Regions from separate parts of the Tatumella terrea genome, predicted to be linked through region 1. Evidence: predicted binding sites of a transcription regulator. Region 1 holds the regulator's gene; each other region holds the start of a gene.

The links. Region 1 encodes CRP, which controls carbon source genes, mostly activating them, when cyclic AMP is high. Its sites were predicted from a motif close to ATGTGANNNNNNTCACAT; they were not measured.
Region 2: a site for CRP is predicted at 1,696-1,713, ahead of aaeR (HTH-type transcriptional activator AaeR). Genes of this name have one in related genera too.
Region 3: a site for CRP is predicted at 1,640-1,657, ahead of psiE (phosphate-starvation-inducible protein PsiE). Genes of this name have one in related genera too.
Region 4: a site for CRP is predicted at 1,461-1,478, ahead of serA (phosphoglycerate dehydrogenase). Genes of this name have one in related genera too.

The regions. Positions count from the first base shown of each region.
Region 1 is NZ_BAAAFX010000008.1:4,996-8,179, forward strand. Features, by position in the region: gene ABD035_RS05115 (YccS/YhfK family putative transporter) at 1-1,300, opposite strand, end outside; gene crp (cAMP-activated global transcriptional regulator CRP) at 1,369-2,001, opposite strand; gene ABD035_RS05125 (OsmC family protein) at 2,303-2,707, shown strand; gene ABD035_RS05130 (phosphoribulokinase) at 2,744-3,184, opposite strand, start outside.
Region 2 is NZ_BAAAFX010000010.1:43,744-46,927, reverse strand. Features, by position in the region: gene aaeB (p-hydroxybenzoic acid efflux pump subunit AaeB) at 1-322, opposite strand, end outside; gene aaeA (p-hydroxybenzoic acid efflux pump subunit AaeA) at 334-1,266, opposite strand; gene aaeX (p-hydroxybenzoic acid efflux pump operon protein AaeX) at 1,274-1,477, opposite strand; gene aaeR (HTH-type transcriptional activator AaeR) at 1,731-2,651, shown strand; gene tldD (metalloprotease TldD) at 2,699-3,184, opposite strand, start outside.
Region 3 is NZ_BAAAFX010000002.1:24,805-27,988, reverse strand. Features, by position in the region: gene ubiA (4-hydroxybenzoate octaprenyltransferase) at 1-465, opposite strand, end outside; gene ubiC (chorismate lyase) at 486-1,013, opposite strand; gene psiE (phosphate-starvation-inducible protein PsiE) at 1,170-1,595, opposite strand; gene pgi (glucose-6-phosphate isomerase) at 1,734-3,184, opposite strand, start outside.
Region 4 is NZ_BAAAFX010000013.1:166,028-169,211, forward strand. Features, by position in the region: gene serA (phosphoglycerate dehydrogenase) at 30-1,268, opposite strand; gene rpiA (ribose-5-phosphate isomerase RpiA) at 1,505-2,170, opposite strand; gene ABD035_RS08900 (LysR family transcriptional regulator ArgP) at 2,359-3,184, shown strand, end outside.

The DNA.
Region 1 (3,184 bases):
CGAGCTGTAAAGAGAGTGCAGCAATAATCAGTCCGGCAAATGTCCCTAAGGCCCGGTGCTGTATCCTCACGCGGGTAGCGTTGTAACTGTTCTGGCTGACCAGAATGATGGTCATCAGTACCCAGTAAGGTTTGGGCATGTTTAATGATAGCGCAAGGGTACTGGCCACCAGCAGCATCACCGAAAAGCGTCCGGCAGTGCGTAATGCCGTCGACTTCAGTGACAGATAACTGCGTAATGCACTCAGGAAAGGTAGCCGGCGTTGACTGTCTGCCATGAGATCACGGCGGTAAAGCGGAGCCCGTGACTGCAGTACTTTTGCAATTTTCGAGAAGTGATATCCGAAGAATGTTCCCACCGGATTGTCCGGGTATTCACGGGCAACGTTTTGCAGCGCAGCCAGCGATTCTCCCATCGAAAAATGCCCCGGGATTTGATGATAAAGAATATTATCCGCCGTGATCCTAAGCTGCGCACAGATTTCATCGGCATTCTGTTTAATGATCGCGGCTGAACCACTTTTTATGATTAAGGCGCGAACATCGTCGGTTTCACCCAGTGTGACGGAAATATGTTCCTGTAAATCTTCGGCCATAATAAAGGAACGGATCAGATATTTCTCGCGGCTGTTTTTTTCGGCAGACAACATATGGATCTGCTGATACGCGGTAGTGATCAAATCGACAATTTTTTGCTGCCGGTTTAACAACGCAGGCAGTGCCTTTTCCGTATCTTCCGGTTCTGCTGTGGTTAGCAGATGATATTTATCTTCGCAATAGCTCGCCAGCGCCCGATATAGCAGACTTAATGTTTCACGTAGCGGCTGATCCTTCGATAATCTGAACCAGAACCAGTTAAACAGTCCGTACCACAGTGTACCGCCGCCATACAGTAACGGTGGTCCCCATAAAGGCATTCGCCCTATCAGGCTAAGTGTGAACGTCATGGCGATTAGCGCACCGGGTAATAACCGGCCATACAGGGGACTGATCTCTCCGCATACCCCAATCAGTAACGGCAGGGTGAAAACGATAAAGGGGAGCGGTACATGCCGTATTAACAGCCACTGCAGCAGAAAACTGCTCACAGCAAACAGTGTTCCCCCGAGGAGGATCCGTTCAAAGAAACGACGGTGAGGGGTATCCAGTCCGGCGATATTGCAGCAGGCAGGGATAAGGGAAAACAGTAATCCTTTCTGCAGGTTACCGGTAAGTCCACCGATCAAAACCGGCAGAAAAACGACCAGTGTCTGGCGCAGGGCATAGTTAACTTCGGGATGATAAATCAGTCGGCGCCACATCGGAATACAATCGCTGATAAAAAGTAAAACAGGACACGGTAGCGGGATGCTACCGTGTAGATGGCAGGTTAACGGGTTCCGTAGACGACAATCGTCTTACCGTGAGCAGAAATAAGATTCTGATCTTCCAGCATTTTAAGAATTCGCCCAACCGTCTCCCGTGAGCAGCCGACAATTTGTCCGATTTCCTGACGGGTAATTTTAATCTGCATTCCGTCCGGATGCGTCATCGCGTCTGGCTGGCGGGCTAAATTCAGTAACGTCTGGGCAATACGGCCTGTCACGTCAAGAAACGCCAGGTTACCGACTTTTTCGGAAGTTACCTGTAACCGGCGTGCCATCTGTGAAGATAAACGCATCAGAATTTCCGGGTTCACCTGAATGAGTTGTCGGAATTTTTTATAGGAAATTTCCGCAACCTCACATGCCACTTTGGCACGCACCCAGGCGCTGCGTTCCTGACCTTCTTCAAAAAGCCCCAGTTCACCAATGAAATCTCCCTGGTTAAGATAAGAAAGGATCATCTCTTTTCCTTCTTCATCCTTAATTAAAACAGCCACGGAGCCTTTCACAATATAGTACAGGGTTTCGGCTTTCTCACCCTGGTGGATAAGGGTACTTTTGGAAGGATACTTATGAATATGACAATGGGACAGGAACCATTCGAGTGTAGGGTCTGTTTGTGGTTTACCGAGAACCATTCTCTTTTATCCTCTGTTGTAATCGTGCCATAAATACAGGGGTAAGCTCCTGCCAGGCAAGGAAGTCATAGGGTATTTTTATTGGCAATTACCGCAGAAAAGCAGATTTTGTTCTGGATTTTTCTACCGTTTCACCATAGTTGTAATCTGATAAAAAAATGTCTCACCCTTTGTTTGTAGCACACACTGGCGCAACTGTCTCCTGTTGTATGTTCAGACTTTAACGAATGACAGCAGATTGCTGTTTGTACTCTGAAGGAGTAATCTGAAGCCTGTTTTTTCAGAGTTGAGAGTAAGCATAATGCAGGCACGCGTAAAATGGGTTGAGGGACTCAGCTTTATCGGAGAATCGGCTTCCGGACATCAGGTTCTGATGGATGGCAATTCAGGTGATAAAGCGCCGAGTCCGATGGAAATGGTGCTGATGGCTACCGGCGGTTGCAGCGCAATCGATGTGGTATCTATCCTGCAAAAGGGGCGTCAGGATGTGGTGGACTGTGAAGTCAAACTGACCTCTGAACGTCGTGAAGAAGCACCCCGTTTATTTACGCATATTAATCTGCATTTTGTCGTCACGGGTCGCAATCTGACTGATGCGGTGGTTGAGCGAGCTGTCACGTTATCTGCCGATAAATACTGCTCAGTGGCACTGATGCTGGGTAAAGGTGCGGAGATTACGCATAGCTTTGAGGTGGTAAGCCTCTGATACGCGTTTGAGTGCCGTCATGGCACTCAATGTTGTCTACTGAAACTGCTTCTCTTCCATTAATCGCTTCACCAGCGGTGTCATGATCAACTCCATTGCCAGTCCCATCTTCCCGCCCGGTACGACCAGCGTATTAATGTGCGAAATAAAAGACCCCTGAATCATCGCCAGCAGGTAGGGGAAGTTAATGGCTTCCAGCCCCCGGAAATGAATGACCACAAAACTTTCATCTAATGACGGGATGGTTTTGGCGGCAAAAGGGTTAGAGGTATCGACCGTCGGTACCCGTTGAAAGTTGATATGGGTACGGGAGAATTGCGGCGTGATGTAGTTAATATAGTCATCCATGGAGCGAACTACCGAGTCCATGACCGCTTCACGGGAGTGGCTTCGTTCGCGCGTATCCCTGACCAGTTTTTGAATCCATTCCAGGTTAACAATCGGGACGACACCGACCATCAGATCCACTTTATCTGC
Region 2 (3,184 bases), on a different contig from region 1:
GCATCAGCGAAGAGAGCCAGACACATAGGCCGGCCCACAGACAACACAACATCAGCATGACGACGGGCGCACGGGCGGTGAAGATCATGATAGTCAGTGCGGCGATACACCCAAGGAAGGTACCGATGATCCTTAAGACTCCCCGGTGGCGTAGCGCCCCTGAGTAAGGGTCTCCGCCGGTGGCGAACGCTTGTCCGCCGGCCACAATCGCTGCCGTCATCACCGCCCAGCGCGGAGTTTCTAAATTACAGAAGAACCCCAGCATCAGTGCCAGTAAGACGGCAAACGTCAGTTTGACCGGGAAACGTAAAAACTGAATCACCGACCCCACAATCAACCAAACTCACGTAGTCGTTTCAGTAAATCTGTCGCCGGAGACGGTTTTTCGTCAGGCCGGTCTTTATCCCCGGTGACCACAACGGTGGCCGTCGTCCCCGCCGGGAAACGGTTGCCAGGTTGTACGTCCAGATGGATGCGCACAGGAACACGCTGTGCCAGACGGACCCACTCCAGGTTCGAATCTACCGTCGCCATACCCTTGGAATCCACACTGCTGCTGCTGTTTGTCACCCCGGCGGCAATACTGTCAACCGATCCGCGCAGGACAGTATTACTCCCCAGCGGGGTAATTTCTGCCCGGAAGCCCGGTTTAACACCACTGAGTTTGGTCTCTTCCATGTAAGCGATCACATAGAATGTGCGGGCTTTTACCAGCGCAACGGCCACAGAACCGCGACTGATAAATTCTCCGCCATACACTGTCAGGTTCGTCACCCAGCCATCTGCCGGCGCCCTGACATCCGTACGGGTTAAATCGATCTGTGCTAAATCACGGGCGGCTTTCGCCTGGGCCAGTTGCTGCTCGCTGGTCTGCAGGGTGTTATTCGCCTGCTCTACCGCTTCTTTCGATAAGGCAACGGCACCGAGCTGGTTGCGGCGGGCGGCTTCACGGCGTTTTTCGTCCACAACCGACTGGTAGTAATCGACATTTGCCTGCGCTTCATCCAGTGCTTCCTGGAAACGTGGACGGTCAATTTCGAACAGCGTGTCGCCTTGTTTCACGAACTGGTTATCATGCACTTTGACATCAGTGATAAGTCCGGTCACGTCAGGAGAAATCGCCACGACATCGGCGGCAAATTTAGCATCCCTTGTCCACGGAGATTCGGTGTAGTACACCCAGGCGCGAAAAACGATCACGATGGCAACGACCACCAGGATCAGGGTTATCGCGTAACGTGCGACTTTTTTTATAAGCGTTTTCACTGAAACCTCAGACCATTAAACTGGAAACAAGATAAAAGACACAGCAATAAAGAGCCGTATTAAAGAGTGAAGGATGCCAGACCAGGTCATAAATCCCGGTGGGCGTCAGAATTCTTTTCACCACCCAGAACAGCAGCAGTGACAGAATGAGTTCAACGAAAACGGGCGGAAACGATAGCCCGAAAACGACTAGTACCGGGTGAACACTCATTAAAAATCCTTTAGAATCAAAACCATAAATCAAAAGGCATCCGAAATACCTGATGATCACGGCCTTCAACATCAGGATGAACGCGACCTGATGGCGGGTGAACCACAAGCATATGTCAACAAAAGCGATTTTGTATAATTTTCACTGGTAACTGCAGCACATAAATTATCGATGCGATCGGTCTATAGTAACGTGTCTGATAGTTAGTTTTCTACAAAATGTGACGTAAATCACTTTTAAGCGAGAGTTAATAATGGAAAGGTTAAAAGGAATGTCTGTGTTTGTGAAAGTGGTCGATCTTGGGTCTTTCACTGCAGCAGCACGGCAATTACACCTGAGTGTGTCTTCTGTCAGCCAGACTATCGCAAAGCTGGAAGATGAACTGCAGGTTAAACTTCTTAACCGCAGTACACGCAGCATAGGCCTGACAGAGGCCGGCAGGATCTATTATCAGGGCTGCCGGCGCATGCTGCATGAGGCGAATCAGGTCCATGAACAACTCTATGCATTTAATAATACCCCCATCGGTATGCTGCGCATCGGCAGTACCACCACCATGGCGCAGAATGTTCTGTCGCCGATGACCGCTCAGCTACTGCACGATTATCCCGGCCTGAGCGTCAACCTCATTACCGGTAACCCCGCGCCTGATTTGATAGCCCATGGGCTGGATTTGGTGATCCGCTCGGGTACCCTGGAAAACTCCGCACTCATTTCCCGTCGTCTGGGCAGTATGCCGATGGTGTTATGTGCCTCAAGGCATTTCCCGGGCCTCCATGAGTTACCCGGACGTCCGGAGGAGTTAGAAAGTTTTGCGTGGCTGGAATACAGTGTGTACCCCTACAATGAATTTGAGCTGGTTTCACCGGACGGCCAGACGCTAACGCTGGCACCGAAGGGACGTTTTGCCACCAATGACCCGCTGACCTTGATTGGCTGGCTGAAAGCGGGATCCGGCATCGCTTATGTGCCGTTAATGTGGATACTGGATGAAATTAACCGCGGTGAAATTGAGATCCTTTACCCGCAGTATCATGCGAAACCACGCCCGGTGTACGCACTCTATACCGAGAGGAATAAACTGCCGCTTAAAGTTCAGGTCTGCATCGATTACCTGACGGAATACTTCAGTGAAATGGCAAAAAAATATCAGGAGAACCGGGCAAGGAATTAGTACGCACCCCGGGAGGCTGGCGGTGCGTACTCAGATGTTGAGGAAGATCAGGCAGTACCACCGACCGTCAGTTTATCCAGTTTCAATGTCGGCTGACCGACACCCACAGGCACACTCTGTCCGTCTTTACCACAGACTCCCACACCTTTATCCAGCGCCAGATCATTACCGACCATAGAAATCTGCTGCATGGCTTCAATACCGGAACCGATCAGGGTTGCCCCTTTCACCGGCGACGTGATTTTCCCTTTTTCGATCAGATAAGCTTCGGAGGTTGAGAAGACAAACTTACCGGAGGTGATATCGACCTGGCCTCCCCCGAAATTCGGGGCATATAACCCATATTCAACGCTTTCGATAATTTCCTGTGGCGTTGACTGTCCACCCAGCATATAAGTGTTGGTCATCCGGGGCATGGGCAGATGAGCGTATGATTCACGGCGACCATTTCCGGTCGGCGGAACACCCATCAGACGGGCATTCAGCTTATCCTGCATATAACCTTTCAGCACACCGTTTTCGATCAACACGTT
Region 3 (3,184 bases), on a different contig from region 1:
CATCCATGCCATCGGGATAGCCCAGCCAAAAGCCGCCCCCAGCACCACCTGCGGCAGGTGTGTATAACGTTTCATAAAAGGATAAGCACTGGCCAGCAGGATGCCGCCCACCGAAAGCAGAATGGTCATACCACTCATGGTAAGCACCAACAGAAATGCCACCAGCACCAGTGCCACAAACAGACCTTTCGCTTCACGTTCGCTGATAAGCCCGGCAGGTAAAGGCCGCTGCCGGGTACGCTCTACATGGCCATCGACTTTCCGGTCAGCATAATCATTGATCACGCAACCTGCGGCACGCATCACAATCACGCCCAGCACAAAGACGACCAGCACCTTAAAAGGAGGCAATGTCCTCCCCGAGAGCCACAAGGCCCAGAGCGTCGGCCAGAGCAGCAGCACTGTCCCTATGGGGTTATCGATACGCATCAGGCGCTGATAGGCCTGGAATTTGGTGATTTTCATGGTGTCCTGCACGGGGTTGGTTATCCTTTCGCCCGGGATGTATAGGGGGGTGAATGTGGCAAAAATAGCTCGGTTAATATCAGGGGTTTTCCTGAGAGCCGTAACAATGAATACCGCCCCCGGAGATCGTCGCTGTGTCCCGGGACAATAAAATCCCGGCTCAGTAAGGGAGAGGAAAACAGGTAACGTCCCAGCGGGGACTCCCCCAGACTCATCAGGGATTTTTCCGGCCCGCTCAGAGTATCTTCCGGTAAAATAGTTCGCCCGGCCAGCCAGGGATGACCATCTCCGTACAGAATCACTTCGCGTAACCAGAATCGGTTCTCGTTATCAAAACCGGAATAGCCGGATTCATGCCCGAGCAATGCCTGCCTGCCGACAAAACCTTCTCTGACGACTTTCACCGTCAGTTCGCGACAATAACGTTCCAGACGCACGGTCATCGAGGTTTCTTCTGACAGCCAGTCAGCTATCTCAGGGGTGAGTTTCGGAGAAGACAGTGGTAACCACTGTAGCTGATACAGCTTGTGCAATTCCTGTGCAGACATTGTTACTCTCAGAAAGCCGGTGAATACTCCTCTGCGCTGCCGGAAAGAACGCAGAGCATTTCAGGGCTGAACTATAACAGACTCGCGCTGATGAAGCAGGGTGTTCTGTGTAAAGCCCCGGAAATCCGTCCGACCGGGGCGACAGGACGAACCGGTTTACTCCCGCTTCAGCCGTTTCGTATTTGCCAGCCATAATGTGGCGACCAGAATCAGGATCGCACCGGAGTAGAATAACGTATCCAGCGGGTCTTTATGGTCAACAATGATTAAACGAATGATGGCAGTAATGCCGATATAAATAAAATAGCGCAACGGAAAATGGAAACCTGACTGAAAATATTTAACGATCAGCGCAATAAACTCAAAATACAGAAAGTAAATCACGATGCCTTCAATCAGCAGGTACGAGGAAGACTCCTCCCCGGTATGAAATAACACATTTGCCAGGTGTAATGTTTCTTTTCCTAAGAAAATCGCCAGGATAATGGCCAGGGTGATCAGACCAATATTCAATACCCATTGCAATATTGCGGCAATCAGGCTGGCAACGGTGGATTTAACGACCTTATTTGTGTTTTCCATTCTGTCCTCTGAACACAGTACTCCGAAGAGCGCATAATGCGATAGCGTGATAAATATCACAATAATTAATCCGCGGCACGACCACAGGATCAAAAAAAGCGGCCCCGGGGCCGCTTCCTGTCGAACAACAACGCTGAATTAACGCCAGTTTTTATACCGGTTAATCAGGCCATTGGTCGAACTGTCATGGCTGCTGACGTCTTCGTTGCCGCTCAGTTCCGGCAGAATACGGTTTGCCAGCTGCTTACCAAGTTCCACACCCCACTGATCAAAGCTAAAAATATTCAGGATCGCGCCCTGAGTGAAGATCTTATGTTCATACAGTGCAATCAGCGCCCCCAGTGAATACGGGGTGATTTCACGCAGCAGCAGGGAGTTCGTCGGGCGGTCACCTTCAAATACTTTAAACGGCACGATGTGAGCCACATCCTTTACTGCTTTACCGGCATCGGCGAACTCTTTTTCTACCTCTTCACGGGATTTCCCGAAGGCCAGCGCTTCCGTCTGTGCAAAGAAGTTAGACAGTAATTTCGGGTGATGATCGCTTAATGCATTATGGCTCACCGCCGGGGCGATAAAGTCACAAGGGATGGTCTTTGTCCCCTGATGGATCAGCTGATAAAACGCATGCTGACCATTCGTGCCTGGTTCACCCCAGATAATTGGTCCTGTCTGGTAATCTACCGCATGGCCTTCACGGTCCACGTATTTACCGTTAGATTCCATGTTCCCCTGCTGGAAATAGGCCGCAAAACGGTGCATGTACTGATCATAAGGAAGAATCGCTTCGGTTTCTGTGCCAAAGAAATTGTTGTACCAGATACCAATCAGCGCCAGCAGCACAGGGAGGTTTTTTTCTGCCGGAGTTTCTGCAAAGTGCTTATCCATGGCATGGGCACCTTCCAGCAGTTTTTCAAAGTTGTCGTAGCCGACCGACAGGACAATCGACAGACCAATCGCCGACCACAATGAATAACGACCGCCGACCCAGTCCCAGAACTCAAACATATTATCGGTATCAATACCGAACTCACCGACCGATTTAGCGTTAGTCGACAGCGCCGCAAAGTGGCTGGCGACATGCTTTTCATCACCGGCACTGGCCAGGAACCAGTCACGGGCACTGTGCGCATTGGTCATGGTTTCCTGAGTGGTGAAGGTTTTTGATGCCACCAGGAATAATGTGGTCTCAGGGTTCAGCGTTTTTAACGTCTCCGCGATATGTGTGCCATCGACATTGGAGACAAAATGCATATTAAGATGGTTTTTGTAAGGACGCAGGGCTTCAGTGACCATCAGAGGCCCCAGGTCAGACCCGCCGATACCAATGTTCACCACATCCGTGATCGCCTTACCGGTGTAACCTTTCCACTCCCCGCTGATAATACGCTCAGAGAAGCTTTTCATTTTTGCCAGCACCGCGTTGACTTCCGGCATCACATCTTTACCATCCAGCAGGATGGGCGTATTGCTGCGATTACGCAATGCGATGTGCAGAACCGCGCGATCTTCGGTACGGTTGATCTTTTCGGCCGCAAACATGGCGGCAATGGCGCCCTCCAGGTCGGTTTCTTTTGCCAGTGCCAGTA
Region 4 (3,184 bases), on a different contig from region 1:
CCCGCCTTTTGGATACTGCATCTGGCATCTTAGTACAGCAGACGGGCACGCAGCGTACCCTGAATACCTTTCATTAGTTGCAGCGCTTTGTCGGCGACATCCTGCGGGGCGTCAATATCGATAACCACATAGCCCATATACGGCGTCGTCTGCAGATACTGCCCCATAATATTGATGCCCTGCTCGGCAAAAATCTGGTTGATTGCGGTCAGTACGCCCGGCCGGTTCTCATGGATATGCAGCAAACGGCTGGCGCTGGCGGCATGGCCTGGCAGGGAAACTTCAGGGAAGTTTACTGCTGACAACGTTGAACCGTTATCAGAGTATTTAATCAGCTTACCGGATACTTCCACGCCAATATTCTCCTGCGCTTCTTCGGTAGAACCACCGATATGCGGCGTCAGGATCACATTATCGAACTCACACAGTGGCGAGACAAAAGGATCACTGTTGCTGGCCGGTTCCTGCGGATAAACGTCGATAGCGGCACCACTCAGATGCTTGCTTGCCAGCGCTTCACACAGCGCCGGAATATCAATGACCGTTCCGCGGGAGGCATTGATCAGCAGGCCGCCTTTTTTCATTGCCGCCAGTTGCTCAGTGCCGATCATATTTTGTGTGTTCGGGGTTTCAGGAACATGCAGAGTAACCACATCACTCATCCCCAGCAGATCATTCAGATGTTTTACCTGCGTCGCATTACCTAATGGCAGCTTATCTTCCACATCGTAGAAGAACACATGCATACCCAGGCTTTCGGCCAGCACACCCAGCTGCATACCGATATGACCGTAACCGATGATCCCCAGCTTTTTGCCACGGGCTTCAAACGAGCCTTTGGCATTCTTGTTCCAGATCCCCCGATGAGCCTTGGCATTGGCTTCAGGAATACCGCGTAACAGCAGCAGCAGTTCACCAATGACCAGCTCAGCCACCGAACGGGTGTTAGAGAATGGCGCATTGAAGACCGGGATACCACGTTTTGCCGCGGCATCCAGATCAACCTGATTAGTCCCGATACAGAAGCAACCGACCGCCACTAATTTTTCTGCGGCCGCAAATACGTCTTCGGTCAGGTGGGTACGGGAGCGGATCCCGACAAAGTGTGCATCGCGAATCGATTCTTTCAGAGATTCGCTATCCAGTGCACCCTTATGAAATTCAATATTGGTATAGCCCGCTGCACGAAGATTATCCAGCGCTGTCTGATGAACACCTTCCACCAGCAGAAACTTAATTTTGTCTTTTTCCAGTGATACCTTTGCCATTGCCCGACCTTATGGTTGACGATATTGAGACGAATATAAGCATTTCTTCTGTCAACATAACAAAATTTCCGCGACGGGCAACAGAAACCCGTTCCCGGTTTCAGTCTGCCCGCACTGCGGTTTCAGCAGATTTCGATAAAAAGAAAACGATTACGTCTGCAGGAAAGAAGAATTTATCAGTTACTTATTTAAATGTGATATAAATCACTAAAATTAACTAAAAAAAAAGACGCCTCTCAGACGCCTTTCTTCAGGGTGATCACACCGCCTTCCGTACCGATCAGCGCTACATCTGCGCCCCTGGCCGCAAATAATCCGACGGTCACTACACCGGGTAATGCATTGATTTTACGCTCAAGCTCAGCCGGATTCACAATGCTGAGGTTGTAAACATCGAGAATGATATTGCCGTTATCTGTCACCACATGCTGCCGGTATTCGGGTAATCCACCCATTTTCACCAGTTCTCTGGCAACATACGCCCTGGCCATCGGGATCACCTCGACCGGTAACGGGAAATGCCCGAGCACATCGACCTGTTTGCTGGCATCGGCAATACAGATGAATTGCTCTGCGACGGCGGCGATAATTTTCTCGCGGGTGAGCGCCGCACCACCGCCCTTGATCATCTGCATTTGCGGATTGATTTCATCTGCACCGTCAACATACACCGAGAGCTGGTCGACATTATTCAGGTCGATGACTGGGATCCCACAGGCCAGTAATTTTGCCGTCGAATCTTCAGAGCTGGAGACGGCTCCTTCGATGTCATGTTTCATAGTGGCTAATGCATCAATAAAGTGAGCAACGGTACTGCCGGTACCCACGCCTACTACCGTTCCGGGACGGACATACTTCAGCGCTGCCTGACCCACTGCTTTTTTTAATTCATCACGGCTCATGATATGTTAAACCTGTACGCACTGTTCGTCAGCGTAGTATAAAGCAAGCAAAAGAAAAAAAACCTACTCTTGCCGGCAAGTTCCTATGTTTTATAAAACCGTCAGCAAATATACGGAGAGACCATCTTAGTGCGCGTCAGTGAACTTAACCGGGGATATCTTTTCCCTGCAACCGGGAGAAAATACCCATGAAACGCCCGGATTACCGAACCCTTCAGGCCCTGGATGCAGTGATACGAGAGCGGGGTTTTGAACGCGCTGCACAAAAGTTATGTATTACTCAGTCCGCTGTTTCACAGCGCATTAAACAGCTGGAGAATCTTTTTGGCCAGCCCCTGCTGGTCCGCACTGTTCCTCCCCGCCCGACCGAACAGGGTCAGAAGTTACTGGCGCTATTGCATCAGGTAGAGATGCTGGAAGAGCAGTGGCTGGCTGATGAGTCCGGTAACAGTACTCCGCTACTGCTGTCTATCGCCGTTAACGCCGACAGTCTGGCGACCTGGTTACTGCCTGCATTGAAAGATGTGCTGGCCGACTCACCGGTTCGGCTAAACCTGCAGGTGGAAGATGAAAGCCGCACCCAGGAGCGACTACGCCGGGGTGAGGTTGTGGGTGCGGTAAGTATCCAGCCGCAGGCATTACCCAGCTGTCTGGTGGATCAGTTAGGTGCCCTGGATTATCTGTTTGTTGCCTCCCCCGAATTTGCCAGCCGTTATTTCCCGAACGGGGTGACACGAAATGCATTACTGAAAGCCCCGGCGGTCGCCTTTGACCACCTGGATGATATGCATCAGGCCTTTCTGCAGCAGTATTTTGATCTGCCTCCGGGCAGTGTACCGTGCCATATCGTTAACTCTTCCGAGGCCTTTGTTCAGCTGGCCAGACAGAGTTCGGTCTGTTGTATGATCCCGCATCTGCAGATTGGCAACGAACTGGCGAAAGGGGAACTGGTCGACCTGACTCCCGGCCTCTACCAGCGCCGGATGCTGTACTGGCACCGGTTTGCGCCGGAGA